2 regions of the Paenibacillus sp. CR_12 genome follow, and region 1 is predicted to be linked to the other one. Evidence: riboswitches for the same ligand, from Rfam matches in the RefSeq annotation. Region 1 holds a riboswitch; the other holds the start of a gene.

Region 1 (15,903 bases):
CACTACATTAAATAAGCACTATTTTAGGCTTTTCGTCAAGTTCGCCATTTCAATGGCCGCCATGGCGGAATCCCAGCCTTTATTGCCTGCCTTCGTTCCCGCACGTTCGACGGCCTGTTCGATGTTCTCCGTCGTGACGACGCCGAAAATCGTTGGCACGCCGGTCTTCAGGTTAATGGCGGACACCCCCTTGGCCACTTCGTTGCACACATAATCATAGTGCGTGGTGGAGCCGCGAATGACGGTTCCCAGGGTGATGATCGCATCGTATTTGCCGCTTTCTGCCATCTTTTGGGCGATGAGCGGAATTTCAAACGCCCCCGGCACCCAAGCGACGTCGATTTCGTTGTCCTGTGCGCCGTGACGCTTCAAGGCGTCCAGTGCGCCGCCAAGCAGCTTGCTGGTGATGAATTCGTTGAAACGACCTACTACGATGCCGTATTTCAAACCTTCGGATACTAAATGACCTTCAAATATTGTTGCCATGTTGGATGACTTCCTTTCGGGTTGGAGTTTATATAAGGTCAAACATGGATTTGGGATGACATCGATGTTATTGCCCGCTGCGCTGACGGCTGCTGCTTCCGATCGCTGTTAACTCCCGATTTCATGAACTATTTATTCAAGGTGGAAATCAGGAGTTAAAGGCGACCGCTGGCGCTTCTCCAGCAGCATTCCGCCCTCTTCGCTGGGTCATTCCATGAGGCAAACCTCCTACATGATTGACCTTTTATTGGTTGCTGATTAGTTAGCGCTCTCGTTCTGCTCGATATCATTGAACTTCAGCATATGACCGAGCTTCGCTTGCTTGGTGTGCAGGTAGCCCGTATTATCCTCGTTCTCCGGCATTTGAATCGGGACGCGCTCCACGACCTCCAGGCCGTAACCTTCGAGACCCTTGATTTTACGCGGATTGTTTGTCAGCAGGCGGATCTTCCTTACGCCCAAATCCTTCAGGATCTGGGCTCCGATGCCGTAATCGCGCAGATCCGCCGCAAAGCCTAGCTTCAGGTTCGCATCCACGGTGTCGAGCCCTTCTTCCTGCAGCTTATAGGCTTTCAGCTTGTTGATCAAACCGATGCCCCGTCCCTCCTGGCGCATATAGAGAAGCACGCCTCTGCCTGCTTCATCGATCTGGCGGAGGGCCGCTTCGAATTGCGGACCGCAGTCGCAGCGATGGGAGTGGAACACATCCCCTGTCAGGCACTCGGAATGCACGCGGACGAGAACCGGCTCGCTCGGGTCGATCTCCCCTTTTACCAATGCGACATGCTCTTTGTTGTCCACGTCATTGGTATAAGCTACGGCCTGGAACACGCCGTAGTCGGTGGGCATCCGCACGGCCACTTCGCGCTGCACGAGCTTTTCTTTTTCGTTGCGGTAATGGATCAGATCCTTGATGCTGATCAGCTTCAGATCATGCTTTTTCGCGATCTCCACCAGGTCTGGAAGCCTTGCCATCGTGCCGTCTTCCTTGATCACCTCGCAGATGACGCCTGCCGGATAGGAGCCGCTCAGGCGGGCTAGATCGACAGCCGCCTCCGTATGTCCTGCCCGGCGAAGAACGCCGCCGTCTTTGGCAATCAGCGGAAACATATGGCCCGGTCTTCGAAAATCGGCGGCCGATGCATTTGGATCCAAGATGCCGTTGACGGTTATGGAACGTTCATAGGCGGATATGCCCGTCGTGGTGTCCTTATGGTCAATGGAGACCGTAAAGGCCGTTCCATGATAGTCCGTGTTTTGCGTCACCATCGGTTTGAGATCGAGTTCCTGAGCCCTAGTCTGCGTCATTGGCAAACAGACCAGCCCGCGGCCTTCGGTGATCATGAAATTGATGACCTCGGGGGTAGCTTTATCCGCTAATGCGATAAAGTCGCCTTCATTCTCGCGGTCCTCGTCGTCAACAACGATGACGACCTTGCCTTCCTTCAAATCTGATAATGCCTCTTCGATCGTATGAAATGAAAAGCGCTCATCCATCCCTATTCCTCCTTCTTCTCATGGAGATATCTCTATATGCAAGAAACGGCTTAGGCAAAGCCATGCTCGGCCAGGTAATCCCTGCTGATCCCCGATTTCGTGCCGCTTCTGCTTCCTGCGCCTTCCGAACCGTAATGCAGCAGGTGATCTACATATTTCCCCAAAATGTCGCATTCGATATTAATCGTGTCGCCCGCTTTTTTATAAGCGAGCACCGTCTCCGCCAGCGTATGGGGAATGATGGACACCGTAAAGGAGGAATCCGTCGTTTTGACAACGGTCAAGCTGATTCCATCCAGCGTGACCGAGCCTTTCGGAATGATATATTTGAATACGTCCCCATTCGCGGGCGAAATCTCGTATACCACTGCGTTCTGATCGGACTTTACGCTCCGAATGACGCCGATGCCATCCACGTGTCCCTGAACGATATGGCCTCCGAATCTCCCTCCGGCTGCCATCGCCCGTTCCAAATTAACCTTCCCGCCCGGCTGCAGCTCCTTGAGATTCGTGTTTCTATAGGTTTCCGGCATAACGTCAACCGTAAATACGCCCTTGTCGATCGCTGTAGCCGTCAAGCAGACGCCATTTACGGATACGCTGTCGCCCAGCTTCAGATCGTCCATAATCCGGTTAGCGGAAATGCTCAGCAGCATGGCCTCCCCTTGGCGCCCGATACGCCGCATCTCGCCGATCTCCTCGACCAATCCAGTAAACACAGGCTTCCCTCCTTTCTCGCTCCTTATTTCCAGACCGGAATGCCGGTGACGTAGATATTGTCGCCCAGTCTTTCAGTCTCAAGTCCTGTCAGCGAAATCGCTTGGTTCATCTGTTCATAACCGCTGAACATGTAATTTCCCGGCGCATCATACCCGCCGATGATTTTGGGGGCGATAAACTGGATGAGCCGGTCCACCAGCTTCTGCTCCAGCATCGAGCCATTAAGCGTACCGCCGCCTTCCAGCAATATCGAGGCGACCCCCTTTTGTCCCAGTTGCAGCAGCGCTCCCTTTAGATCCACCCGCGGTCCAGGTCCGCAGGGGATGACCTGAGCACCAAGCTCTTCCAACTCGGACCGCTTCGTAACATCCGCCTGCTCCGTCGTCAAGATCCAGGTGGGCGCCAATCCGTCTGACACGACATGGCTGTCGAGCGGTATCCTCAGGCTCGAATCCACGATGATCCTGACCGGGTGGAGCCCCTCAACGCCAAGCCGGGTCGTCAGGCTCGGGTTATCCGCGATAACCGTAGACACGCCGACCATGATGCCTTGATGGCGATGGCGCAGCGTATGCACAAGCTCCCGGGATTTTTCATTGGAGATCCACTTGCTGTTCCCGGTTTTCGAAGCGATCTTGCCGTCCAGCGTGCTCGCCGTCTTTAACGTGACGAAGGGCCGGCCCGTCGTAATGAATTTAATAAAGGCTTCGTTCAGGCGAAGAGCGCGATCTTTAAGGATACCCGTTTCAACCTCGATTCCCGCTGCGCGCAGCATCTGAATCCCTCTGCCCGCCACGAGGGGATTCGGGTCCTCGCAGGCCACAACCACCCGCCGAACGCCCTCGGCGATAAGCCTCTCGCTGCAAGGCGGCGTAGCGCCGTAGTGACTGCAGGGCTCCAATGTCACGTACACGGTACTGCCTGCCGCTTTCGGCCCGGCCATATTCAGGGCATGAACCTCGGCATGCGGCGTTCCCCGCTCCAGATGCGTGCCCACCCCGGCGAGAGCGCCATCCTTAACGACGACGCAGCCGACTACCGGGTTGATCCCGGTTTGGCCCTGCGCACGTTCAGCCAGATCCAGCGCAAGTGACATATAGAATTCATCGTTGACGATATCCATGCTAAACATGCCCCTTTCCCAACGTTCATACAAAAAAGCCCGGCCAAAGATTCCGAAGAATCCTTAACAGGGCTTGATGGAAGTTAATCATTGACACGATAAATAACCGTCATGAATGCAGATTTCGCGTATAACAAGCGACCCAAATCCGTAACGGGCGACACCAAAAAAAAACGCCGTCACAGCTTTGAATTGCATGTGAAAACCTGCACATAACGCATGTCACGCTGTGCGCAAAGACACAATAACATGTGCTGCTTATGTGCCTCTCACTCCTTCTCCCATCCAGACTATACTGTCGGTCCCGGATTTGCACCAGGTCCACCGCATACGATGTGTAACGTCACATTCATATCCGGGTCACGGACTAAGACGCAGCACTCTGCTTCGATAAGCTCAATAACTGCGTTCATCACCGCCGGTAGGGAATTTCACCCTGCCCCGAAGGATTAAACCTATGAAATTGTTTGATCTTATGAAGAATCTTATCACCCCCTTTTGAAAATTGCAAGAAAAAACAACTAACTTTTTTAAAGCGAATAACTTTAATGCTGTCATTAGCATGGATTTTTGAAGGAGAATGCTTCCCGAAGGGAGAACAGTTAAGTAGGGTAGCAAGGAGATAAGTAGCAGTTGAAAAGGAGCGAGCCACGATGAAAACTTCGCTGGACATTATCGTCCGTCCCACGGAGATCGACGTCAACGGTCATGTAAACAATGCAAAATACCTCGAATACCTGGAGTGGGGCCGGGAGGAATGGTACGAAGCGGGAGATCTGCGGTATGATGTGCTGAAACGGCTCGGGGTCCAGACCGTTACCGTCAATATTAATATCAATTACCGCAAGGAGTGCGGCCAAGGCGAACGGCTGACCGTCGTGACGGAACCCGAATCCATGGGCCGCACGAGTTACGTCATGGCCCAGCGGATATACAACGAACAGCATGAGCTTTGCGCGGATGCCATCGTTACCAGCGTGGCGATGGATGTAAACTCACGTAAAAGCCGGCCCGTCCCCGAAGAACTCCGCCGATTGTTCCCAGCCCCTGCGTAATCCGCCCTTTGCGGCGGCCATAAAAAACAGGCTCACCTCTGAGGGTGAGCCTGTTTTTGCATGAAGCTGAATGTATTATGCTTCGTACACTTCTACTTTTTCCATTTTGTCGCGGCCTTTGAATGCATCCACATACTCCATGCCTTCAACGACTTTGCCAAATACGGTATGTTGTCCGTCCAAATGAGGCTGCGGCTCGTAGCACACGTAGAACTGGCTTCCGCCGGTGTTACGGCCGGCATGCGCCATGGCCAAGCTTCCGCGCTCGTGCTTGTTAGGATTGATCTCGCAATTAATGGTATAACCCGGTCCGCCGGTCCCCGTTCCCTGCGGACATCCGCCTTGAGCGACGAATCCAGGAATTACGCGGTGAAATACCAGACCGTTATAGAAGCCGGAGTTGGCCAATTTCTCAAAATTAGCTACCGTGTTCGGTGCATCGTTCTCGAACAGGTCGAGCACAACCTCTTTGCCGTTTTCCAAGGTGATCTTCGCTTTTTTTGCCATATGTGTGTATCTCCTTCCGTTATCTCAAACGCTTTTATCGATTTTTTTACAATGCAAGTTATAGTTTACTATGAATTGAGCCTCGAAGCAAAACGAACTTGTCCCCGTCCTCGCGATGATATCCAACGGAAGGCAGGACGAAGAGCCCTGACCGCAGCCGAAGGCTATGGCGGGCTCTTCCTATCCAGAGACATTGACGTCTTATGAACTCGTAACGGTTTCTTTTGTTACACCCGCCGGCACGACATCGTTGCTGATGATATCGGCAAGCGATTCGCGGCGAACGACCAGGTTGCTTTGCCCATCCTTCACGAATACGACCGCAGGTTTGCGGATCCGGTTGTAGTTGCTGGCCATGGAATAGTTGTATGCGCCCGTGCAGGACACCGCCAGCAGATCGCCCGTTTCAACCTTCGGAAGCTCCAGGTCCCAAATCAGCATGTCTCCGCTCTCGCAGCACTTGCCGGCAATGGATACCGTTTCTTCCGGCTCTTCTTTAGCCCGGTTTGCAAGCAGCGCTTCGTATTTCGACTCGTAGAGCGCCGGACGCGGATTGTCCGTCATGCCGCCGTCGACGGCAACATATTTGCGCACCCCGGGAATATCCTTGCTGGTTCCCACCGTGTAGAGCGTGGTACCTGCGTCACCGACGATGCTCCGACCCGGTTCCACCCAAATTTCAGGAAGCTCGGAACCAAGGCCCGCAAAATGGTTCTTTACCGCATCCGTAATCGCTTTTACATATTGGGATACTTGAAGCGGCGTATCTCCATCCACGTAGCGGATACCGAATCCGCCGCCCAGGTTCACGACCTTGAACACGACGCCCAGGCCTTCTTTTACGGAAGCTGCAAATTCAGCTACGCGCTGAACAGCCATCTGGAAGCCTTCCACCTCAAAAATCTGGGAACCGATGTGGGAATGGATGCCCATGAGATGAATATTCGACTGTGCTTCCGCAAGCTGCACCGCTTCGTACGCAGAGCCGTTGCCGATATCAAAGCCGAACTTCGAATCGGTTTGTCCTGTCGAGATATATTCATGCGTATGCGCCTCGACGCCCGGTGTCACGCGAAGCAAAATGTTGACCTTGCGCTTCTTCTCGGCAGCGATGGCCTGCAGCATATGCAGTTCGATCACGTTATCGACGACGAAACAGCCGATTTCGGCATCCAGCGCCATCTCGATCTCTTCCGGCGTCTTATTATTTCCGTGGAAATGAATCCGATCCGCCGGGAATCCGGCTTGAAGCGCCGTGTACAGCTCTCCGTCGGAAACAACGTCGAGCGACATGCCTTCCTCGTCGGCCAATCGGCACATGGCCATAACGCAGAACGCCTTGCTTGCATACGCGACTTGGAACTTCAAACCGGAAGCCTTAAAGGCCTCGATGTATTCCCGGCAGCGGTTGCGAACCGACTGCTCGTCTACGATATATAGTGGTGTTCCATATTGAGCTTTCAAATCGGATGTGTCACACCCGCCGATTTCCAAATGCCCCTGATCGTTAATCTTGCTTGTACCGTGTAAAAACATGCTTACAATTCCTCCGATCCATTGTTTCAAAAATAGGGTAATCGAATAATTGTTCACAGTATAGCAGACAACGGAAGGTAATCAAAATGGATTTTTCAACACAACATTTGTGTTATTGTTAGTGCTCGCCCCTCGGATTCATTTCCGGGCCCATTTTCGTGTTGTCACGCGTTTTGTTGAGAGCCGGGCGTCTTCTTGACAGAAGCAGCGGTTTGCGGAATAAAATTTCGCCCATCGCTTTTGCACTAAATGGTATAAACGGCCATAAATAAGACGAGTTATAGGAACGGTGGGTCGTCAGAAGCAGAATCAGGAGCGTTGTGCCGATGACAAAGCCCTTCACCCCGAACAAGGCTGTGGCCAGCAGCAGGATCAGCCTGACCATCCGATTGGCAAGTCCCAGCTCGTAACTCGGAGTCGCATACATCCCGATGGATGCAACCGCCATATACAAGACAACCTCGTTGACAAACAATCCGGTCTTAACGGCAATATCGCCGATCAAAATCGCAGCGATCAGGCCCATTGCCGATGCGAGCGGCGTCGGCGTATGAACCGCGGCCAAACGGAGCAAATCCACGCCGAATTCCACGATCAGAAACTGCAGAATAATGGGGATTTTCGCATTCTCCTGCGGACCGAGGATATCGAGTCCCGGCGGCTTCAATTCAGGATGGACAACCAGCAGCATCCACAACGGGAGCAGGAACATCGAGGCAAAAATGCCTATAAATCGTATCCAGCGAAGATAGGTCCCCATAAACGGGGTCTGCCGGTTCTCTTCCGCATGCTGGCAGAGATCCAGGAAGGTGGTCGGCATGATCATCACACTCGGCGATGTATCCACCATAATGACGATCCGGCCTTCCAGCAGGTGGGAAGATACCACGTCCGGCCGCTCCGAATAACGGACCAGCGGATAGGGGTGCCAGCCCTTGTTTACAATCGCTTCCTCCAGCTGCTTGTCGCCAAGAGGGAGCCCCTCCAAATCGATTTCCTGGATTTTCTCCCGGATGGCTTCTACCTGGGTACGGTCGGCTACGTCATCGATGAAGACCAAACTGACGTCCGTTCTCGTACGCCTTCCCACTTTGATGATCTCCACATGCAGTCCCGGATCACGAACCCGTCTCCGCACGAGGTTAACGTTCGTCACCAGCGTCTCCGTAAACCCGTCCCTGGCGCCTCGAACAACGCGTTCGACCGCCGGCTCTTCGAGTCCCCGTACGGGATATTTCCGGGTGTCCAGGATGATGGCGGAATGCGCATCCTCGATGAACAGCGCGCATAGGCCCGACAGGACCTCGTCAATCACCTTGCTGAGCCTGGTATCCCGCTCCACCTGAACATGGGGAATATAGCGGTTCATGATTTCGGTAAGCGCCTGGTTGCTAACATCCTCAGGCGTCAGGTACGTCAGCCTTGTCAAAATTTCCGTCACCACGACATCGTTGGTGAACCCGTTTAAGAAGAGAAGCCCCGCATTTCTGCCGGCAAAGTTCATCTCGCGGAATACCACGTCAAACGAAACACCAAGGCCGATCACTTCCTTAAGCGTTTCTTTCAGTACGCTCAGTTTCGCGGGAACATCGTCCGTTTGCTGCCAATAAATAACGGATTCCTTGGTGCTGTCGGAGGTTTCCGCCTCCCTCTTCTCCTTCAGCGCTTCTTCCTCCAGCGCTTTGATCTCCGATGGAGGAATGATCGGAATCCCGGCCTCCAGTTCGCCGCCATGCGTTGTTTTCTCGTCCATAACCTACCTCCTAGCCATAACTGTCACTTGCTGTAAACAAACCAGTCGAACAGGGAACCCGCTACCTTGCCTGCCACCATGGCCATCAGAAGACCAAACAGATACCCCTTCAGCCGGAGCCGCTTGGCCAGAATCGGCAAGACATTCAACACTTCCGTCAGTGCGGCTGCCAGCATGCCGATAAATATTCCGCACATCAGTCCGATTACGGTACTCACGACCGGTCCCAAAGGAACGGACCATCTCCAGAAATCGGCCACCGTGCCAATGAAGGATCCCGTTATCAATGCTCCTTCGTACCAATGCACCCGGCTGTAAGTCGCCGTCAACTGGGACAATCTCGGTATGATGTCCAGCACAATGATGAGCGCAATCACGCCGCCGCCGACGGCGATGCCTCCGGCAACGCCGAGAACACAGGTAAATACCCCTTGCAGAATGGACAACATCATGGTTTTTCCCCCGTCGTATCGGCACTGGCGTTCATTTTCCGGTATTCCTCGGCAACCACGAACTGATCCAGATTTTCCTGATAGAGGTACATTTCCACCTCCAGCGGGGTCGGTTCTTCATTCCATTTTTTCTTGAACAAATGATTGAAGAACACCGTCATGCCGAATCCGAGCCCCAGAGAGTAAGCGATCTGGAACAAATAGGGATGCTCATCTCGTTTTCCCGTCACCATTTCGACAATCCGGATCTGGACCTCAAGCATGTTGACGTCTGCATGAAAGTTCATGATGGTGAGCGCAGAACCGAAAAACAAGAGCAGCCAAATAAGCGGGAACCACAGTCGGGATCGTTTGCTGTCCGGACCGACAAGCTCCACCAGGGTATGATGGTTACCCATCGGTTCAATATGGGCGCCCGGAATCAGCCCTTGTATCTTCGGAATGATTTGAATCAGATCCATGACAAGACGGTTGCCGTCGATATCCTTCGGCTGAGTCAACGGCAGGGCTCTGAGCCGTTTCTCCCATTCGGGCTCACAGACTATGAAGGCGACATCACCTAGTTTGACGGTCTGGTCTCTCGGCAGCCGTATTCGGCTCCGCAGCTGCAGAAACACCGTCGGAGTGGGATTAACCTTCATCCGAAACACTCCTTTACTGCTAAATTACCGTTAGTATGGGAAATTGCCATCGTTTCTACTCGGATTTACCATACTTTCTTTAATCGCCGGACCGGCCAGGGCCGTTATACACAAAAACAAGCTAATCAACCATCGACATCTCACTTAGAAGACAGGCCCCCTTTAGGGAAAGTTCGTCAAGTGAGATAAAGGGGGAAGACGCTGAAGTGGCTAAGGTCTTATTTCCGCAAGAAAGCGCCGTCCCAGTAGGACGGCGCTTTCTTTGTGCAGGCTTTAGGATACGGTATAGATCCCGCTACTGCGCGATCTCGTTTCGAATGCTCTGCAATATTTTTTTCTCGAGCCGCGATACCTGCACCTGGGATATACCCAGCCGGGTGGCAACTTCCGACTGCGTCTGATCCCGGTAGTACCTTAGATATACAATGAGCCGCTCCCGTTCGGTCAAGCCCCCTATCGCTTCGTTCAAGGCCAGCTTGTCAAACCATCGTTCCTGCGAATCATCGGCAATCTGATCCATTAGCGTGATGGGATCCCCGTCATTTTCAAATACGGTCTCATGAATCGAGGTTGGCGGTTTGTTCGCCTCCTGGGCAAACACCACTTCCTCGGGCGTTACCCCCAGCTCTTCGGCAACCTCTTTCACCGTGGGAAGACGATCGAGCTGCTTGGACAGCTCGTCCCGCTTCTTCCTGACTTTGTTGGCCATCTCCTTAAGCGAACGGCTGACCTTCAGAGTCCCGTCGTCCCTTAAGAAACGCTGAATTTCACCGATAATCATCGGTACGGCATAGGTAGAGAACTTTACGTCATAACTGAGATCGAACTTGTCCACGGATTTGAGGAGACCGATACAGCCGATCTGAAACAGATCATCCGGCTCATACCCCCGGTTCATAAACCGTTGAACGACAGACCAGACAAGACGAATATTACAGTTGACGAGCGTGTCCCGGGCGACATTATCCCCGCTTTGGCTAAGTGCAATGAGTCGTTTGACCTCCGCGTCGTCCAAATAAGTCTGCGAAGTTTTCTTCACATCGGCATCCATTTGTCCAACCCCTAATTATATAAAGCTTTCTTAGATTCGATCCTCTTTTTCATTTTGATCGACGTACCGCTGCCTGGTTCGCTGACCACTTCGAATTCGTCCATGAAATTTTCCATGATGGTGAATCCCATGCCGGATCGTTCCAGCTCCGGCTTCGAGGTATACAGCGGCTGCTTCGCCATCTCCAGATCTTCGATCCCGTGGCCGGAATCTTCGATGCGCAGCGTGATCATATCCCCGTCAATCGAGGCTTCAATCTTGACGACCCCATCCGGGTCGCTGTCGTAACCATGGATGATGCTGTTCGTGACGGCCTCGGAAACCACCGTTTTCAGATCGTTCAGCTCATCCATGTTGGGATCCATCTGGGAGATGAATGCAGCCACGGCGACACGGGCAAAGGATTCGTTTTCCGACTTAGCGGCAAACTGCAGCGACATAAAATTATGCTGTGCTCTTCCTTCACTCATGACACTACCTCCAGACCCGAGAGTGCCGTGCCCTCGTTCTCGTATATCGGCATGATTTTGAACAGCCCCGACATGTCAAGCAAGCGGTAAACCTGCGGCTTGACATCGCACACCGCCATCTTTCCGCCCTTTTGCTTGATGAATTTATAGCGTCCCAGAATGACTCCCAGCCCTGAGCTGTCCATAAAATCCAAGTCTTTTAAGCTCAGCACCAAGTGCTCTGTTTGACGTCTCTGAATGGCTTCATCCAGCTGCATCCGGACATGATCGGCCGTATGATGATCCAGCTCGCCGGACAGACGGACGATCAGAACATGCCTGTGATGCTCCATATCAACATGCAGATTCATGTTTGTTCACTCTCCTCCCTGACATGAACAAGGATTTCTACATTCGAAAAAGACATTCCTGCATCACGACAAAACTAGAAGAAAACTCCCATTAATCTACATGAAACAACTTGCCGGTCGTCCGTTTGAACAGCTTCCAGAATCCGGCCTTTTCCACCTCGACAGGCGACGTCAGCTCGAACTCCTTCACGAGCTGTTCCCCCTGATAGACAGACAGCTTGCCGATGACTTGTCCTGCGGCTACCGGTGCCTTCACGTTCGGATCCAACTGAATCTCATGACGGATGTCCGGATTCTTTACGCCTTTCTTGACAAGCACGCTGTAGTCTTTTTCCGCTTGAATCGAGATCTCGGGCACGTTGCCCTTTTGCACCTTCACGATACCGAGCACTTCGCCAGGCTTATAGATGGAGTGCATCGTGTATTGGGAAAAGGCATAATCAAACATGCGCGACACTTCATTGTTCCGCGTCTTGGTGTCCGGAGCCCCCATGACAACCGCTACAGCGCGCAGCCCGTCCCGTTTGGCCGTTGCCGATAAACAGAACTTGGCTTCGGACGTATACCCGGTTTTCAATCCGTCCGCGCCCGTGTAGAACCGCACCAGCTTGTTCGTATTGACCAGCCAGAAGGGTTTCTCCGAATCTTTGCGCAAGTAATCCTGATAAGCGCCGGTATATTTGGTGATCTGGTCGTATTTCAGCAATTCCCTGCTCATGACCGCTATGTCATGGGCCGATGTATAATGATTCTCTGCAGGAAGTCCGTTGCAGTTCACGAAATGCGTATCTTTCATTCCGAGCTCCGCCGCTTTCTCGTTCATCATTTTCACGAAGCCTTCTTCCGAGCCGGCAATCTTCTCCGCCATCGCAACGGAAGCATCATTGCCCGATGCCATGGCAATGCCTTTGAGCATCTCGTCCACGGTCATTTCCTCGCCGGGCTCAAGAAAAATCTGGGATCCGCCCATGGATGCCGCATATTCGCTGGTGCGCACCTTATCGGTCCACTTCAATTGTCCTTCATCGATCGCTTCCATCGTAAGCAGCATCGTCATTACCTTGGTGATGCTGGCCGGAGGCAGCTTATCATGGCTGTTTTTCTCGTAAATAATGGTTCCGGTATCCGCATCCAGCAATATAGCGGAACGGGCACTTGGCGCCAGCTCCTCTTGAGATGATCCTCCGCCGGGTTTGCTATTTTCTTCCGCATAACTTGGTACAGCTGCACTGGATAATCCCACGGCTAGAACCAGGAATCCAGCGATTAACGCTTTTTTCACTTCCGTCCCCTCCTGACATTCGTAATGGCATCCCGCTGTACGCGGGTCTGCTATTCATTGTCGTCAGGTTGAAAACAAATTATTCCAGTATTTTACGGAAAATTGTTGCCATTCATCTAAAAGGACATAACAAAGAGGCTGGGCTTCTTGCAGATGTAAATCTGCGAAAAGCCCAGCCTCATGCTAACAACCATTACATCTTGGGAATGATGGCCATAACGAGCGCCAGGAATTTCTCACGGACCTTCTCCGCTGTTTCCATCACTTCGTCATGGGATAGCGGCTGATCCAGTATGCCCGCAGCCATGTTGCTGATGCAGGAGATGCCCAGCACCTCAAGCCCCGCATGCCTTGCTACAATGACCTCGGACACGGTGGACATGCCTACCGCGTCCGCACCGAGCGTGCGCAGCATGACAATCTCGGCCGGCGTTTCATAAGTCGGTCCCAGCAAACCTGCGTAAACCCCTTCTCTCAGCACGATGCCCTGACCCACGGCGACTTCTTTTGCCAATTGGCGAAGTTGACGGCTGTAAGCCTGGGACATGTCCGGAAAGCGTACGCCAAGCGCCGGATCGTTAGGCCCGATTAACGGGTTGGTTCCTGTCATGTTCAGATGATCGGAGATCAGCATGAGGTCGCCCGGCTCGAAGGACGTGTTGATGCCGCCGGCCGCATTGGTAACAAGCAGGCTCTTTACGCCAAGCTCCTTCATGACGCGTACCGGAAAAGCCGTCACTTCCGGACCGTAGCCTTCGTACATGTGGAAGCGGCCCTTCATCAGGACGACAGGCCGGTCGTGGATCGTGCCCAGCAGCAGTTCGCCTTCATGTCCTTCCACCGTCGATAAGGGAAAATGAGGAATGTTCGTGTAAGCGATCGAAACCGGATTCTCAATCAATTCCGCCAACACGCCGAGCCCCGAACCCAAAATCAGGCCGACCTCGGGCTGGACGCCATTCTGCCCTCGTATGTATGCTGCTGCTTCCTTAATGCTTTGCTGATGGACTGAACTCATATTCATACCTCTCCTATTCTGATGATAAATTGTAGATTCTAGAGCATGTAAGTCCGCCCTATGATCTCGGATGATAATGATCGTATACCTCCTTCATGCTTTTCTTGGCAGATTGATACATGCCGGTTGTGGACAATGCCGAATGTCCCAGCATCTCCTGAACCGAACGCAAGTCCGCGCCGTTCCCCAGCAAATGCATGGCAAACGAATGCCGAAGAGTATGCGGCGTGATGTCCTCGTCAATATCGGCAAGCTTGCCATACTTTTTAATAATTTTCCAAAAACCCTGCCGTGTCAAGCGCGTTCCCAGCGAATTCAGGAATAACGCGTCTTCCCCGGCATCCCGCATCAGCTTGTCCCGCATATCTCGCACATAAAATGCAACGCTCTCGGCTGCAATGGGGGTGATCGGCAGAATACGCTCCTTCCCACCGGAAACAGCGCAGCGTAAAAAGCGCATCTCCAAATGGATGTCATGGATGGACAGATTCACCAATTCCGAGACCTTGATGCCCGAAGCGTACAGCAGCTCAAGCATCGCTTTGTCCCTGGCGCCCTGCGGGGTACCGGAATCGGGAGCCGACAGCAGCTTGTCCACCTGCTCCACGGTTAGCGACTTCGGCGGCTTCCGTTCCGGTTTCGGATTATCCAGCAGCTGAGTCGGATCCTGTACAATAACGGCTTGACGCACCAAATACTGAAAAAAGGAACGCAGGGAAGCCGTGCATCGAAGCAGGCTCGATGCCGCCTTCCCCTGCTGCCTCAACCTTCCCACATACAGCCCGAGCAGCGTTCGATTCACCTCCCGCGGATGGGTGACCTCCCTTTCAGCTGCAAATGCTAGGAATCCTTGAAGGTCGGCCCGATACGATGCTATCGTGCTTCGGGACAGTCCCTTCTCGTCCTCCAGGTATTGTACATATTCGTCCAGATATGGTTTCATGATCTTTTGCTCCTATTCCCGCGGCCCTATGCAAGCACGATCACTCTCCGTACCAGTAATACAATCGGAGACGCTCTGCCGGCGAATAACGGGAGTCCATGGTGCTCTCCGGCTGAAAAGCCTTTACCGCTTGTCCCGAAGGCGCACGGTAAGGATCCACTGGCGTTAGCCAATCGCCTACCCATCCCAGCACGAAGTAAAAAAACATGGTCAACACGGCAAACATCGAAATAAAACGGATCAGTGAGCCTATTTTTCGAATAGATATAATCACTGGCAGCGCCTCTCTTTCACATGGCATCGATCGCTCAATTGAAAGCGGGTATTGCAGGTATCATTTCACGTAAAGCCTATGATACAAGCTGCAGGATTATGACGGCATCCCTCTTATCTCCGATCAGCCATTGGGCCCGGCGGTTATTCTGAAGAATAAAAAAAACGTCTAATCGACGTACTTGGATGATGTAAAAGTATAATTTGTGCTTAAAAGTGAACGATACGATAAGCGTGCATGAACCGCCTAATATAGTTAATTATCTAAAAAGCCCTCCCGGCTTACCGCCGTAGAGGGCTGCCGTGATGATCATCACTGCGGTTTGTTGAAAGATATAAAATTAGGATTTGTCCTGGTCATTCTTGCCCTTCTCTTTGCAACGGTAGCATATGCCATGGAAATCAAGCCGATGGTCATGAACGGTAAAGTTGAATTCTCGCTCTAACCGCTCTTCCAACGGACCGAGCCAATCCTCGCGTATTTCATCCATGCTTCCACATTGAGTACATATCAAATGATGATGGTGATGCTTCGAAGTATCCGTCCGCAAGTCGTAACGGGCGACACCATCGCCAAAATTTATCTTCTCTACAACATGAAGCTCACTGAGCAGCTCTAGGGTACGGTACACGGTTGCCAGACCGATCTCCGGAGCCTTCTCTTTCACGAGCATAAATACATCCTCTGCGCTAAGGTGGTCGTCTTCATTTTCCAACAATACGCTTACCGTGGCTTCCCGTTGGGG
Region 2 (15,903 bases), on a different contig from region 1:
CGCCCGGTCGTTCAGCTCCCCAAAATTCGTCCAGGCATTCCGGATGACCGGGGACAGCCGGTTCATATCCGCTTCGGCAGAGGCCACCGTGCTGACGGAGAGCTCCGTCTCCTTCCATTGAAGCCTGGCCCCGTAGAAAGACAGCGAGACGTCGTATTCGAAGGTCCCAACGCCCTTAACGGTATGGTCCGGCTCCATGATGAGATTGTTGGAATGGTCCAGCCGCTCCAGCTTGGGATTACGATGCGTATCCAGTTTGGAGATTTTGTTCTCCGAGCAGTAGAGCTCCGTTAATAGCACATTGCGAGTGAGATCCAATTCGGTGATGTGATTATTGAAGCATCTCAAGCTTTGCAGCGAAGGATTTCCGGTTACGTCCAGCTTTGTCAGATGATTATGGTTGCAGCGGATTTCGATCAAGTCCGGACATTCCTCCAGGTGTAAGCTCATTAAATAATTGTTTGCGCAATGGAGATAGGTTATCCGGGGGTTCTGATACAGCTCCAAAGCAAACAGGGAGTTGTAGCTGCAATCCAGCTCCGTTAAATCCACGTTCTGCTCGAGCCGCAGCTCGGATAGGATATTCCAGTAACAGACCAGCTTCGTCAGCATGGCGTTGTGACTGACATCCAAATCTCGAATTCGGTTAAATCCGCAATTCAGCGTTTTCAAGTTGCTATTCTTGCTGAGATCTAGCTCCGTCAGGCTATTGGACGAGCAATCCAGCTCTTCAAGCGACGTGAAATGCTCGATCCCATTCAGGCTTGAGTATCCATGATTTGAAAGCTGCAGCGATATAATATGTTCTACATCGCCCGCCTGAATCCGTTCACGGTTCCCGCAATAGGTTTCGAGCACATAAGCTTTGAAACGTTCATCTATGAAATCCTGGGTTATATCCATCTCGTCCTCCTTAGGGCAAGCTCCTGATCGATTCATGCTTAACCGGGATTCCGATGTCCGACTTCCCGCAATTCCATTATAGGGTTCCGCCTTGAAAAGGTCAGGGGTCTTTCTACCTACTTACCAGGGGAATTATGGAAGAAATCGACGGGTAAAGAGCTTTCCTCTGCCAGCGCGGATTCCGATCAAGGGCTTTAACGAAAAAAACGGCAATTGCTTCCCGATATTCGGGAAGCAATTGCCGGCAGCAGAAGCTACATAGCCTCCGGTTGTTCCGACTGGACTTTCGGCGTTACCACCGATACAAGCAGCTCGTTGGCCGAAGAAATCGGCACGACGCCGTCGGGCAGTTTGAGATCCCCGACATGCAACGAATTCCCGATCTCTAGTCTGCTGATTTCAACGGGAATCGTGGCAGGAATTTGGTCCGGGAAGGACTCGATCTCGATGAACGTGCTTTGGATTTGGACGACTCCTCCCAATTTGGCTCCTTTTGCGGTGCCGATGTAATCGAGATTCACTCTCGTCCGCACAACTTCATTTATATTGATACGTAAAAAGTCGACATGAATGTATTCACGAGTTACCGGATCACGCTGAACGGACTCCAGCAAAACCGGAATCGGCTCCCGATCTTCAAAATGAAGCTCAAGGATCCCTCCTTTGCCGTTCCGTGCCCATTTGCCGAACTCTTTGGCGGACAGTTGAATCATCATATTGTTTTCCCCTGTGCCAAATACAACCGCCGGAATTCGTCCCGAAAGACGAAGCTGCTTCAGTCCGGTTTTGTTCATCGCAGCGCGCGTTTCTGCTCGTAAATTTACTCTCATCTCAACAACACTCCTCAGATTATCGTTATTTGGGTGCACTCTCCATCGATCGTCCGTTATGAACTACGGATTTCTCCCCCCGTAGCGGGGAAATCAGGAGCACCATTGCATCACCTCCAGATAGACATTTAATGTAAAAACCTTTTATATATGCGAGAAGGCACCTCGTTCCATGGGAACGAAATGCCTAATTACTTGCTACCATATCATAGAAAGGGGGCGTTGTCGACCAAAGCGAAAATGGAAACTCGCTTACATGAAGCCATCATATGGCTTCTATGATTTCAGCTTCATCAATAGGACTGCCTCCACATGGCTGGTTTGCGGGAACATATCGACCGGCTGCGCCCATTCAAGCTCGTAGCCGCCGTCCAGAAGCACCTTGCAATCTTTGGCTAAGGTCGAAGGGTTGCAGGATACGTATACAAACCGCTTCGGCTTGGTGCGGAGCACCGTTTCCAGGAAGCGCGGGTCCAGGCCGGTGCGCGGCGGGTCGGCAATGATGACGTCCGGCTTCATGCCTTCCTTGACCCAGCGCGGCAGCAGCTCTTCGGCTTGGCCGACGTGGAAGCTGGCGTTAGCCCTTCCGTTCCGCTGTGCATTCGCCTTGGCGTCCTCGACGGCTTCAGGAATCGTCTCGATTCCGAGCACCTCCTTGGCATACGGCGCAAGCCACAAGCCGATCGTGCCGGTGCCGCAGTAGGCGTCGATGACGGTTTCCTTCCCGGTCAGCCCCGCTGCCGCCCGGACCGACTCGTACAGCTTGACGGTCTGCTGCGGATTCAGCTGGAAGAACGCTCTCGGCGACAGCGAGAACTGCAGGTCGCTCAGCGATTCCTGCATGCTCTCGGTGCCCCATAGCGAGATTGTCCGGTCTCCGAAGATGAGCGAGGTTTTCTTCGGATTGATATTGAGTGAAATTCCGCTTACCTCCGGAATGGTAAGGCGCAGCATACGAACGAGATCGTCCTGCCTTGGCAGCTTGCTTCCAGCCGTGATCAGCGTCACCTGCAATTCCCCGGATTGGAAGCCGTGACGGACTACGATCGTCCGTACGCCATCCTTGGCACCATTCTCCTTATAAAGCGGTATCCGCAATTCCTCGAGTACGGATTTGACCTTCTCCACCGCTTCATTGACCTTCGGATGCTGAATCGGGCAGCCGCTGATATCCACAATCGTATGGCTGTCCGCTTCATAGAGCCCTGCGATCACTTCATGGCCCTTCCGTTTCAGCTGCAGCTGGGCTTTGTTCCGGTAGTCCCATGGATGCTCCATCCCGAGAATCGGCTTAAACTTGACATCGTCCAATCCCGCGTAGCGGCTGAACGCTTCGCGCACGATATCCGTCTTCGCCTGCAGCTGTCCCTCATAGGAAATATGCTGAATTTGGCATCCGCCGCAAATGCCGAATACCGGGCAAGGGGGCTCTATCCGGTGAGGCGAACGCTTCTCCACTTCCAGCAGCTGCGCCTTGATAAATTTAGGCTGAACCTCCCTCACCTCGGCTTTGACCACCTCATTCGTGATCGCTCCATCGATAAACACCGCCTTGCGGCGGTAGTAACCCACTCCCTCGCCGTTAATGCCGAGGCGTTTGATCGTAACGACAATCACGTCCCCGGCCTGCAGCTCATCCGCATGCTCGCGCCCGGATGACGGCTTCGGTCCGCGTACCCCTTGCTTATATTGATTCGCTCGTCTCCCCTTCGCATGCGGGGATGCCGACGACGAATTGCTGTTCTTCATACGGTCACGTTGAAAAATCGGCTTTGCCCCTGCTTTGTTCGCTGCAGTCCGCTCACCAGTCTTCTTCCCGTATGCCGCTGATTTGCTGTTGTTGGTTCCTTGTCCGGAACGCCGTTGTTCACTCATGCCTTGATTGCTCCATCCTTAATGGTATCGTGTCCAATATACCATGCCGGACCCGCGAATGCGAACGAGCCATGTACTTTTTCCCGGTGTCGTACGGGGATTCTTTCGCTTCATTGGCGCCAACATCTTGGCTCCGCAAAAAACCGCAAAAAATATTTTTTCGATATGGAAACCAGAGACGATCCTCCAGCGTATAATTCCATTATCATACATTCTCTTATGGAGGTATCTTTTATGTCGTTTTTTAACAAAATGTTAGCCAGTGTAGGAATTGGAGCCGCCCAGATCGATACGCACCTCGAAAAATCCTCCTATTATCCGGGTGAAGAAGTACGCGGAATCATTCACATTAAGGGAGGCAACGTAGAGCAGACGGTCGACCGCATCTATTTGAAATTGATGACGGAATATACCAGGGAAAGCGACGACAAGAAATACATAGAATCCTATACCATTGCAAAAGTCAACGTCTCAAGCCGCCTCACGTTGAAGCCTGGCGATCAGCAGGAAATTCCGTTCGCCTTTCCTTTGCCGCTGGAAACGCCGCTCACCATTTCGCGGCAGCCGGTCTGGATCCACACCGGACTCGATATCGATAATGCCATCGATCCGAAGGACCGCGATTTCATCGACGTCGAACCGAACGAGGACGCATCCATTGTGTTCGACGCCGTCGAAGCGCTTGGCTTCAGCTTCAAAATAGCAACATGCGAATATCATCCGCGGCTCGGCCAGGGTGTTCCATTCGTGCAGGAAATTGAATTTTATCCCGGCTCCTCCTATGCCGGTCATATCAAAGAGCTTGAATTGATTCTCTATCCGGAGCAGGAGGGGATTTCCATCCTGGTCGAAGTCGACCGGAGAGGCAGAGGCGTTTCAGGCTGGCTCCAGCGTTCGCTCGATATGGATGAACAGCACTCCTGGGTAACCCTCGACAAGCAGGATCTGGCCCAGGGGCCATCCCACGTGGCCCAAATTCTGGACCGTGTCATCCGCAGATCGATTTAATGAAAAATGGCCCGCAAGGCAGGTCGCTTGATTCCCGGGCGACTCTCCTGCGGGCCATTATTTTTGAATGATGAATGTATATCGATGGTTAGATGAAATAATGCGGATACTTCTCTCGCAAAATATCCTGCTCCACAACGACGAGGCGCAGGTGACGCTCCATCACGTTCATGGCTTGCTCCGCCTGCCGATTGACGATCAACTGATACATTTCTTTATGCTGGGAGATGATATTCTCCCAGTTGGAGTCCTTGGACAGGCGAAGCAGCCGCAGACGGTTGAAATGGATGTTCAATTGCTGCAGCATCTTCCAGGTCCGTTCTTTGCCCGTCCCCTCAAACAGAATTTGGTGGAACTCCTCGTCCAGCTCAAACAGCTTATAGAAGTTATGGTTGCCCGCGCACACGTCCTGCAGCGCAATATTGGTTTCCAGGCGGAAGCGGAACTCTTCGGGAAAAGAACCGCAGGCGAGGGCCACGATTTCCTTCTCGATCTTCTCCCTGATAAATCGGCCTTCCTCAACATGCCGAAGATTAATACGGGATACGATCGTCCCGCTTTGCGGAATGATGTCCAGCAGCTCTTCCTCCGCAAGCTTCATGAACGCTTCCCGGACCGGTGTCCGGCTGACGTTCAATTCATCCGCAATTTCTTTTTCCGAGATTTTCGTACCCGGCTCCAGCTCCAGATGAAATATCCGATCCTTCAATAGCTGATAAGAATACTCTCTGGTAGAGCCTTTAATCTTTTGCTCTGTTGACATATATATCGCTACCTCTTTCTTAAATGCTCTATGTTCTCTTTGCTTAAAGTTACCCTTCCCTCTATATTACCCGAATCAAAGGGCCGGACGGTATATAATGTATAGGAATCCCCGGAAAAAACTCCCGCAGCCTATCGGCCACGCAGGCCATGCCGGGCTCCTCGCTGGCAGCATGGCCGAGCAGAAGCAGGGACGGGCCCCTGCCCTGCGCCGCCGCATCGCCCATGTATTCAGGCGTCTCCCATTCCGGACCTTCCCCTGCGATGAGAAGATCCAGCGACTCCTTCAGGCAGAGGGGAATGGCATGCGCGCCGCCGCCGCGATAGCCCACGGTTATGCCGATTCTGGAGCATATGCTGCTTCGATTACCGACATAACGAAGGTAAGGAAGATTCAGCTTTCTTTTTACATGCTCCGCAATATCCGGCAGGCTCATCTCTTCCGGCAGCGTGACAATGGCCGCTGCCTTAAGATGCTTATCGACATAAACTTCCCAATCCAGCGCCTGAACCAGTCCTTGCGTCATGATATCGGGAACGTATCGGTGAGGCGCATCATGGAACCGGTAAATCGTCAGATCCCCGGACTCCATCAAGCGGAGTTTATCCTGAAAGACAGGACTCGCCTCCAACCCCTCATATCCCTCCTCCTGATGGCTGTAAAACGCCCCTTCATGGGTAATGACAAGGTTGGCCCCAACTTGGACCGCTCTCTGCAGAACCGAATACGATGCCGTAAACGTGACGGCAATGCCGTGGACCACCGCTTCGGCGCTTCCTGCCGTAACCCTGTCCACCTTGGATTCAAGAAATGCTGCGGGCTCTATTAAGCGGTTGATGATGTCTTGAACGGTGACTCGCAATCTGGAATGCCCTCCTTGGGAACCAACGCAAACGGCCGAACCGAAAAACAGGCTGCCCTTCCATCAAGAAACGCAGCCTGTCGATCCGTTGGTTATGGTTGCTCTTTATATTTTTTATACGTTTTATTCGCAATCTCCAGGTATTGTCCCACGCCCTGGCTATCCAGCTCTTGCACGAACTTGTCGTACTCGGCGAGATCGCGGTCGCCCAGAATGAACTTCAGCGTGTTCTGATCCGTGTAGTCCTTCAGCGGCGTGCTCAAAAGCGTCACTCGCTCGCGCTCTTCTACCGAGTATGGAATCGGCGGCTCCGGCTTCACAACCGTTTTTGCTTCGCTCATGCTCTTCTGGAACTGCTGCTCTTCCTCGCTAAACATGGATTGCAGCAGCTCGGTCGTGCCGCCGTAAGCGAACACGCCGCCCGATAAGCCATACTCGATCCGCAGATCCTTCGTGCCCTTCGGATTCAGTCCGTTGTAGTTGATGTCGTCCATCAGCTTGCGTACGCCGCCTTCCTTCGTATACGTTACGCCTTCGACGCCCCACTTCGCGAATTCCTGTCCTTCGTCGCTGTAATAGAGCCAGTCGATAAACTGCAGAATGGCTTTGAAATGCTCGCTCTCCTTCACTTTGGATGAGATCATGACCCCGTTCTCGAGTCGGCTGCCGGACATCAGCTGGCCGGCCGGTCCGCCGGGAACCGTGATTTTGCTGATGGCATACTTGCCTTCGCCCAGCGTTTTGTCCATATCGGTGCGGTGCTGGACCACGGTCTGGGAGTTGCCGTTGATGATGAAGGATTTGCCGGTCACGAATTTTTGCACGGCCTGATCGTCATCCTGGGTAAAGCTCTCTTTGTCCAGCAGTCCTTCGTCCACCAGCTTGTGCAATTAAGCGCTTACATATTTGACTTAAAGAATAGACTCCCTCATTTGGAGCGTTAGATTCAATAGATTCCGCTGCTGCTTTCACTTATGTAGAGAGTCGTAATTTTGTATACTAGTATAACTAGTATGGCAATTGGTTTCATTGTAATGGACGTTTTCTTCAATTTCAATACATTTTTTTCTCATGTATAAAATTCGGATCCCAAGCTGCAAAAAAACCGTGAGCATTCAGGCTATGGCCTGCTGCTTCACGGTTTTCGGGTTCCATTGCTGCCCGAGGTATTCATCATGGATAAGGGGCAGAAGCCTTCGCTTCTGCCCCTTTATGGTTTCCCCATGCCGGCTTTATATTTATTTCAGCTCCGTCACGTTGCCGTCAATGCTGACGCTTTTGATGTCCATATCCCCCAGAAATACGAGGTTATTCTTGCTGTCCAGATTATACAGCCACTGAAATCCGCTCTTCGTGGTGCTTGTCGAGCTGGCGTGAAGCTTCAATTCCGATCCGTCCGCGGCGATGACCTTAACCTCCGGCGTATAGTCCGGCAGTTTATCCAGCTCACCGTCGGTACGCTTGCCTTCGATGGCTACACCGATGGATGAAACACTAATGGTGTGGAGAGACAGTGCTTCCTTACCCTCATCAATTGCCAGATTCAAACTCTGTTCTCTTTGCTTGCCCGGAGAAATGGTGAATTGCACATTCCAAGGGCCTTCAACGGCTTGGGCGTTGTCCGCTGACATGATTCGATCGGCTGTGATCCGTGCCTTCAGTCCCTCGAGGTCATTCATCGCATCCATCTCAAACACGCCGACAAGCTTTTTGTTGTCGTCAAGAAGCTGCTGCCCCACCATATAATTCACACTCTGCTCCGTTTTCAGTTCAAGTAGGGGGATCGAAGCACCCTCGGGGAATGGCATGCCGTCCTCTTTCATGAAACTGACCACCAAATAACCGCTGTTGCCGACATAAACCCCTTCTTCAACATTCATGGTTACCCCGGATGCTGTATCCGTCCCTTGTATAGGTGACCGTTCGTCTTCCGCAATGGACGCGGATTGACCGAAGAACTGCTTCAAGCTATCCATGTATTGGCTCGCAAAAGCGGTCGTGCTAAGTATCATAATCATCGCGGCAGCGATAACGATACTGGCTTTATATTTTTTCACTTTCCTGTTTTTAAACACCATCGTTTCCTCCTCTTGAATACGCTTCATCGCTCGGCTCTTGATCCGTTCCATACTGATCTGCTGCGTTAACTCGCGTTCTTCTTCCTCCGTAAGGAGGAGATTGTCCAGCTCCTGATTGTCGATATTGGCCATGATATCTACAATTCGCCGCTTCACTTGCATCCATCCCCTTTCGCAATCGATTTGAAGCTTCACTCCTATAGACACGGTCTTTATAGAAATCCTACGGATTCTCGGTTTCATAATGTATGCGCAGTTTGTCCCTTGCCCGGCGGATCCGGGCGGTGACGGCCTTCTCCTGCATATTCAGCCGGCTTGCAATATCGCGGACTTTCTCTAAATAAAAGTACCTGCGGATGAATATTTCGCGATCCGGTTCGCCCATCCCCTGTACCATGCCGCTTATCGTTTCCTTCTCCTGCCGCAGAATAGCCAGTGCCTCCGCAGAGGGACAAGAAACGGCGTCATCTTCCAATTCGGATTCAATGACCCGCTGCCTCTTTCGCAATGCATTCAAGGTATGATTACGCGCGGCTATCGCCAGATAAGGCTTGAGACTATCTCCGCGCAGCATGATTTTTGTCCCGTCTGTCCACAGCTTGACCAGCACGTCCCCGGTGATCTCCTCCACATCGAAGGAATTAAACCGCCCTCCTGCCACCTTAGCAACCACCGCGGCTATGTAGCGTGAATAGCGGTCAACCAATGTTTCAAAACATCGCGGATCTTTCCTCGCTAGCCCATCCAGCAATGTCTGATCCTCCATGGGATCCTCCCCCTCTTATATAATCATCTCTGTTGGTAGAACCAAGCCACAAATCCCGTGCTACTATATAAGACACCTTTAATTCCGGAAACCCTACACATCTTTTGAAAAAATAATCGTTTCGCCATGCAAACGGATTGGAGTAGCTTTGCTTGGAGTAACGGCAAAAAAAGCCGACCCCATCGGATCGGCTTTTTCTACAAACGTATGATTTTATTGCAATTGCGGAGAAGCCTCGGATTGCTGTCTCGATATGATGAACAGCACGATCCAAATCAGCAGGAATCCTAGGAGCTGAGGCCCTGTCACGATTTGCTGGAATACAATCCAGTTGATGAGCACGCCCACCATGGGAAAACTCAATTCAGCCAGCGTTGCGACAGAGGCTTTGGTCGTGGTCAGCCCTTTATAGTACACCAGCAAGCTCAGCAGACCCGGCAGCAGTGCCTGCCCGATCAGGTTCAGCGATACCAAGGCAAAGGCGCCTGTGCCCCATGCCGGCATATTCCAAGCTGCCCCTTCGCTCCAAGTAATGACGGTCAGGAGCGGCAGCGCGAGCACGAAACGAAGCGAGGTTACCGTCTCATACTTCAGTTTGCCTACCATCAAGCGTCCCATGACCGTTGAGCCGCCCCATAAGGCTGCTGCGCCTAAGGACAGGAGGCTGCCGACTTGAACAAACTCGTTCCAATGGCCGATCGGCAGGGTTAAGCCGAAGGTGAGTAAATACGTGCCTGCCAAAGCGATGATAAGCAGGATCCCGAAATGGCGCGGAAGCTTCTCTTTCAGAAGCAGGCTGGCCAGAATGATGGCAAACAGCGGCTGCAGCTTCTGCAGCAGCAGGACGGCATTCAGATTTCCGCTCGACAGCCCCATCGTGAACAATACGGTAGCCAATGCCGAACCGCCCCAGGATATAAACAGCAGTGCGCCGACATGATTCCAGCCCAGGCTCTTAAGTTCCTCCCGGTTCTTCCACAATACAGGAATCGCAATCAAGGAAATAATGATATGTTCGAGCAAAACGATCTGAGCCGAAGTCAGATTCTTAAGCAGAATAACCCGGAATAACGGGTCAACGCCCCACAGGGCGGCCCCCAAAACGACGAGCCAGAACCCTCCTTTAAAACGTCGACTTGCCTGTGTGTCGGAACCATAAGGTTTCACCTTGATCCCGGTATTCATATTACTCATCTTGCCCTCTCCTGTCTTGAATACGGAGGTCTTACTAGCAGAAAGCCCCCGTCATCGGCATGGCCGACGTATACGGGGGCTGATCAAATAAGCCTGCGCCAAAATGGAATATTCGCATTCACGGCAAACTCATCTTTGATCTTCTCCCATCCGGACTTTACCGTCGGCCTTGGAATTGCACCAAGTCAGTCGCTGCATTCATGTTGGCTACAGAACGCAGAGAGTCGCGGGCTTGGGTTCGTTCGCGAAGGAACGAACCATCACCGCCGGTCAGGAATTTCACCTTACCCCGAAGATCCATATTCATGTTTTATTTTGTAATGCCTTAATCACTAATTAACCGATAATTCCTATAAACTTAGTTGTTATATTGAAATTATAACATGAATCCTTTCATGTAAATACATCTATTTTCAAAATAAACGAAATTAGACTTGAATACAATGAAAAATCTCACGTTCATCCAATACTTACTGAGAATTATACAGCAAGTATCAATTTGTTACCAGCATGATTTTTTACCATCTTCACGGTTTATCTCGAATACCTTCTGACTTGAACAGCGGCCGCTCCTGCTGAAGATTCAGCAGCTCCAGCGCTTCCTCGGTATTAAGGCTCATTCCGTTCCCATAAGGCTTAGATACCAGCCGAGAACACTCTCCGCAGCTGTTTCCTCCGATTGCTTCGTCTCACTCAGCAATGCTTTGTTCCACTTCCAATATGTATATTCAGATTCAATGCGCATGAACTCCATCCTTATCAGATCCTTATCAGATCGTTATCAGGTCGTTATATCCATCCCTTAATAAATGTATCGGATGCCTGATCGCTTCACTTTAACCGGTTGCCATCTGCCTGAGTATGCAAAAGACCGCCCTCAAGGTTTCAATCCACCTTAAGGACGGTCTAATCATGAAATGCTATCCTGCTTCGATCAGTTCATAAACTTCAACGCTGTCAAAGTACGCTTCAGTACGAGTGCTGCTTGCGCACGCGTGACCGAATCGAGTGCTCCGAAATTGCCTTGGTTGTCACCCTGTACGATGCCTTGCTTAGTAAGACTGGCCACATGGGCCGCCGCCCAAACCGGGATGGATGCCTGATCCTTGAATCCGGCAGCGGCATTCGCACCCTGATTCAACAAGTCTGTCGGATTCACCGCCTCCATGGCCCGGGTGATCATTACAGCCATTTCCGCTCGGGTCATGCTGGCATTCGGCGAGAAGGCACCGCCGTTGCCGCCCTCGATCAAGCCGTAGCGCGAGGCTGCGCCAATCTCGCCGGCATACGCGGAATGATCCTGAACATCCTTGAATGCACCGCTCTCGATGACCGGGCTGAGCCCCATCGCACGGACGAGCATGGCCGTAAATTCAGCTCGCGTGATCGCCTTGCCCGGTGCATAGGAGTCCGCGTTGACTCCGTTCACGAGCAGCTTGGAAGCCATGGATTCGATTTCCGATTGCGCCCAGTGGCCGTCAAGATCCGCAAACGTCTTCTTGTATTGCAGCAGCGCATAAACGCCGTTTCCGGCATGCTTGACTTCGATCGCCGCTTTACCGTTCCATGTCGTCCTTACGGCCGGTACAAACCGGAAAGTCCCCGCCGCTTCGTCATAAATGACGGCAGCAAGCGAATCCGGATTCATCCCTGTCGGCAGCGGCATGATACGGCTGATGACGCGCTTCCCGAAATCCTTCAGTTCCTGCTCTGCGCCAGGCGCTCCAACCGCTGCGCCGAACCGCAGTCCTCCATTGGCTGCCAACGAGGCGCCCATGGAAGTGGCCTTGCTTGTCATAGCGTCCGCTACCTTGCCTGCTGCGGGAGCCACCGACATCTTCACCTGGATGTTGCCGGACCCTTGTGCCGTCTCCAGAGCCTCATCCAGAGGCAGAGCCGTTATCGGAAGACGGAAGGCTCCAAGTGCGGTCTCCAGCACCAGGGTTGCCTTCGGATTCCGTTCCATGGCCTGCTTCAGGCCTGCTGCGGGAAGGGACAGCTCCGCGGCACGGTTCAATTCAGGAGCCCGAATAATCAATTCCTGCTGCCCGTTCGCGGACAAGCCGCTTACGGCCTTTTTCCACGCCTCTTCCTTTACCGTAATGCGGTCCATCGTTCCGCCTGAAGCAGCGCTGATATTCAAACTATTGCCTGTCATCACGTTTGGCTCGGATGTATTTCCGCCAGTAGCAGGAGGATTAGGCTGCGTTGTCGGCGGCGTTACCGTGCCGCCTCCCGAACCGCCTGATCCTGATCCGGGAGAAGAGCCATCGCCAGGATTCGCCGGCTTCTTCTGCTCCGTAATTCGGCCCTCGACCTTCGGCGATACCTTACCGCCCAGCTTGTTCACATACTCCATGAAAATTTCATAATCCGGGTAACCCAGATCCTCGTTGTATTTCCCTTCGGCAATCGCATCGGCAAAGGATTTATATCCATCTCCGCCCTTGGCTACAAAGCTGTTCGTTGCCATCCGGTACGTTTCGGTCAATACCAGAGGTTTGTAGCTGCCGTCTTTCATGATCTGTACGTCGAACACTTTATCTCCTGCCGGAGCGCTGGGATCCCACTTGAATTTCATCCCGGCGATTTGCGGGAACTTCCCTGGCAGATCCGCCAGTTTGGCACCGCTTATTCCGTTTTCCAGCCCGTCTTTCAGCTGCTGTCCGGTGACGTCCATTACAAACAGCGTATTTCCGAAAGGCATCACCGTCCGAAGCTCGCCCATCGTAATATCGCCTTCATCAATCGCGGCGCGGATGCCTCCGCCATTCGTGAGGGCAATATCGGCGTTTTTCAGCTCTTTGGCTTTAGCCAGCATGCCGTCGGCAATCAGATTGCCCAGGTTCGTCTCCTTGGAGCGGACATTCTCGCGTTTGCCGTCAAGCTCGACTCCGGCAATGCCGATAACCTGCTTCATCAGTTCTTCCAATTCCGCTTTGTAAGGAGCCAGCATATCCTTCGCTTGCGAGTCTTCCTGGACCGTATTGTCTACCGGGATCAGCTTCCCGCCAAGTTCGCCGTCTCCCACGAGAACGACGCCGTTTTTATCAAACTGCAGATCTACCCGGCCGAGGAACTTGCCCCACTCATTCGCTTGGACGATGACGGTAGGGGTATGATGCTGACTGTCCGTCACCACTTCCGGCGCGTTTAGCGTCGTATGGGTATGACCTCCGACGATGAGGTCGATGCCTTCGACGGCTTCGGCCAGCGCCAGATCTTTGGCGTACCCCAGGTGGGACAGGGCGATGATCTTGTCCAGCCCCTCCTTCTCCATCGCCTCAACGGTAGCCTGAGCCGAGGTCACCGCATCACGGAAGACCACGTCTTTACCCGGGCTGGAGGTTTCCGCGGTATCTTCGGTCGTTAAGCCGAACACCCCGACCTTCTGGCCGTCAACCAGCAGTGTCACGTATGGATATACCCCGCTATTTGCCGTTGTCTTGGGCTGATCGGTATCGATAACCGCCGGCTTGTTAATCAGATGTGAAATGTTAGCGTCGCGGCTAAGATCCACGTTCGCGCTGACGAGCGGGAAATGCGCCTTGCTCACGAAATCCGCAAGCGTCTTGGTGCCTTGATCGAATTCATGATTACCGAACGTCATCGCGTCATAACCCATATAGTTCATGAAGGCCAGATCAGCCAGCCCAAACCATTTGGTGAAATACAGATCGCCAGAAAAGACGTCCCCTGCATCCAGCAGCAGGCTGTTTCCGCCTTCGCTGCGGATCTCCTGAACCAGCGTTGCACGTCTGGCCACTTCCGCCAGATGCGCATGGGTGTCGTTGGTATGCATCACCGTTAACTTCCACGGTTCTCCATCCGGCGAACCGTCCGTTACGTTAACCGATACTTCCGCCGAACCGTAGCCATCCTTGCTCAGGACGGTGATCACGGCTTCACCTGCGGATACCGGCGTAACCAGGCCGTTTTGGTCCACGACGGCTACCGTTTCGTCGGAGGAACGCCAAGCCAGCTCGGCCGATCCGCCCTGAACGGGCTCAACGCTTGCTTGCAACGGTTCCGGGGACCCGCCCGTTTTCAACGTGAGCGATGGCTTATCCACCGTAATTTTGGTCACCTGAAGCTCCAGCAGCACCACCGTTCCGCTAACTTCATTCGCAACCAGCAGCAACGGGCGTCCTGTTTTGCTGTCCGAAGCCGGAATAAAGTCCAGTCCCTCCGGTCCGGAATCCGTTTGGATGCCTCCGTTGAAATCCCGCGAGTTGAAGTAGTTCAGGAACGCCGGAGCGGATGGATCCGTTACGTCATAGGTCATGACGCCGCCAATGCGCTCCAGTCCGACAAAAGCCAGCGTCTTCTGTCCGACCTTGCCCACGGCAACATATTCCGGCTCCGGGCCTTTCTTGGCGCTGCGGCTGTCCAGATCGGTTTTGTCATTGCTTGCATTGAAATGATTCGGCAAGCGCTCCGCCGTAATCTTCTCAAAATCACTGCCGCTGTCGTATGCCTGGGACAAATCCGCCGCATTCCAGATGGAGAAGGAACGCCCCCCGTACAGATACAGCCCTTCACTGCCCATATCGCTCGCAACTTCAACCTTGTCATAGGTTGTCCCTTTGCCAGCCAGGAATTGGGATGCCGGCGACGATGGATCCAAATTGGATTTCATTTTGCCGATGTCGCTTTCATTGCTTCGGTCATCCCAGCCGGTAGCGTCCCCTTCGTTCGCGGACAGGATATACTGCTGCCCGTTCACGCTGTAGGTCGCAATTCCGTCCGGCATATACATGCCGTAAAAAGGAACATTCTCAAACTTGATTTGTCCATCCTTCAGCAAATCGAGCTGATTTTCCGGTTGATTGAAATCCTTATATCCGAGTCCCCGGACCGATTGAACCTGCTTCGAGGCGATATCGACCACGGCTATCGCATTGTTTTCCTGCAGGGCCACGTACGCTGTCAGCTCGTCCTCCGACAATGCGATGTATTCGGGCTCCAGATCATGGACGGCATCGTTTTTCGTTCCGGTGCTGCGAATTTGGCCGTCCGCTTCCACATTCCCGCGAATATGCACCGGATCGTCAATGATCGACGGGTCATCGAACTTCAAATGGCTTACTTCGCCAGCCAAAGTATCGATAATCGTGATGCTTCCTTCCGGATCCGGTGCGGTCTCCGTGCGGGGCTCGCCTTCATCCGCCGTCAGGATATAACGGCCATCGGACGTGTACTTGACCATATCCGGCTGAACGCCGGTTTCATAGGATCCGATCAAGCCGCCGTCATAGTCGAGCACCAGGACCTTGCCGGCTTTCGTATGATCCTGCTCCTGAACGGCAGCCACGACCTGCTTCGTCTTGGTGTTGATATCCACGCTGGTCAAGTCTCCATACAGGAAACCGCCCGTGTTCGCCAAATCTTCTACATGGATCTGCTTGTCCTTAACCAAGCTGCCATCGGCGCCTAGAGACACGATTTCGAGACTGGCCGGCTGGGTCGATCCGTTAACCAAATAGAGCTTCCCGTTATCTTTGTTGTATTTTACAATCTCCGCTACGCCACCATCCTTGTTGGAAGTACCTACGGAATAATGTCCGATCATCTTCATGGCCAGCTTGTCGGCCACAGGTGATGGACGCTTGCCCAATATTTGC

Evidence for each region. A riboswitch is a leader RNA that binds a small molecule or an ion and turns the genes downstream of it on or off. The one in region 1 is predicted to bind FMN.
Region 2: linked by a shared signal. The riboswitch ahead of RB297_RS13605 (DMT family transporter) and the one ahead of ribD (bifunctional diaminohydroxyphosphoribosylaminopyrimidine deaminase/5-amino-6-(5-phosphoribosylamino)uracil reductase RibD) in region 1 are both predicted to bind FMN.

Annotation. Positions count from the first base shown of each region.
Region 1 is NZ_JAVFHO010000004.1:34,243-50,145, forward strand. Features, by position in the region: gene ribH (6,7-dimethyl-8-ribityllumazine synthase) at 19-486, opposite strand; gene RB297_RS15785 (bifunctional 3,4-dihydroxy-2-butanone-4-phosphate synthase/GTP cyclohydrolase II) at 745-1,983, opposite strand; gene ribE (riboflavin synthase) at 2,034-2,702, opposite strand; gene ribD (bifunctional diaminohydroxyphosphoribosylaminopyrimidine deaminase/5-amino-6-(5-phosphoribosylamino)uracil reductase RibD) at 2,726-3,826, opposite strand; FMN riboswitch at 4,096-4,279, opposite strand; gene RB297_RS15800 (acyl-CoA thioesterase) at 4,480-4,881, shown strand; gene RB297_RS15805 (peptidylprolyl isomerase) at 4,957-5,388, opposite strand; gene lysA (diaminopimelate decarboxylase) at 5,590-6,924, opposite strand; gene RB297_RS15815 (spore germination protein) at 7,043-8,677, opposite strand; gene RB297_RS15820 (stage V sporulation protein AB) at 8,701-9,129, opposite strand; gene RB297_RS15825 (stage V sporulation protein AA) at 9,126-9,770, opposite strand; gene sigF (RNA polymerase sporulation sigma factor SigF) at 10,066-10,821, opposite strand; gene spoIIAB (anti-sigma F factor) at 10,833-11,291, opposite strand; gene spoIIAA (anti-sigma F factor antagonist) at 11,288-11,641, opposite strand; gene RB297_RS15845 (D-alanyl-D-alanine carboxypeptidase family protein) at 11,733-12,923, opposite strand; gene RB297_RS15850 (purine-nucleoside phosphorylase) at 13,117-13,941, opposite strand; gene RB297_RS15855 (site-specific tyrosine recombinase) at 14,000-14,884, opposite strand; gene RB297_RS15860 (YqzK family protein) at 14,925-15,158, opposite strand; gene fur (ferric iron uptake transcriptional regulator) at 15,499-15,903, opposite strand, start outside.
Region 2 is NZ_JAVFHO010000003.1:275,663-291,565, forward strand. Features, by position in the region: gene RB297_RS13560 (leucine-rich repeat domain-containing protein) at 1-903, opposite strand, end outside; gene RB297_RS13565 (50S ribosomal protein L25) at 1,158-1,733, opposite strand; gene rlmD (23S rRNA (uracil(1939)-C(5))-methyltransferase RlmD) at 2,010-3,608, opposite strand; gene RB297_RS13575 (sporulation protein) at 3,843-4,616, shown strand; gene RB297_RS13580 (GntR family transcriptional regulator) at 4,705-5,379, opposite strand; gene RB297_RS13585 (Nif3-like dinuclear metal center hexameric protein) at 5,441-6,241, opposite strand; gene RB297_RS13590 (type 2 periplasmic-binding domain-containing protein) at 6,334-7,131, opposite strand; gene RB297_RS13595 (hypothetical protein) at 7,480-8,481, opposite strand; gene RB297_RS13600 (RNA polymerase sigma factor) at 8,543-9,085, opposite strand; gene RB297_RS13605 (DMT family transporter) at 9,299-10,279, opposite strand; FMN riboswitch at 10,414-10,580, opposite strand; gene RB297_RS13610 (hypothetical protein) at 10,896-11,024, opposite strand; gene RB297_RS13615 (choice-of-anchor I family protein) at 11,214-15,903, opposite strand, start outside.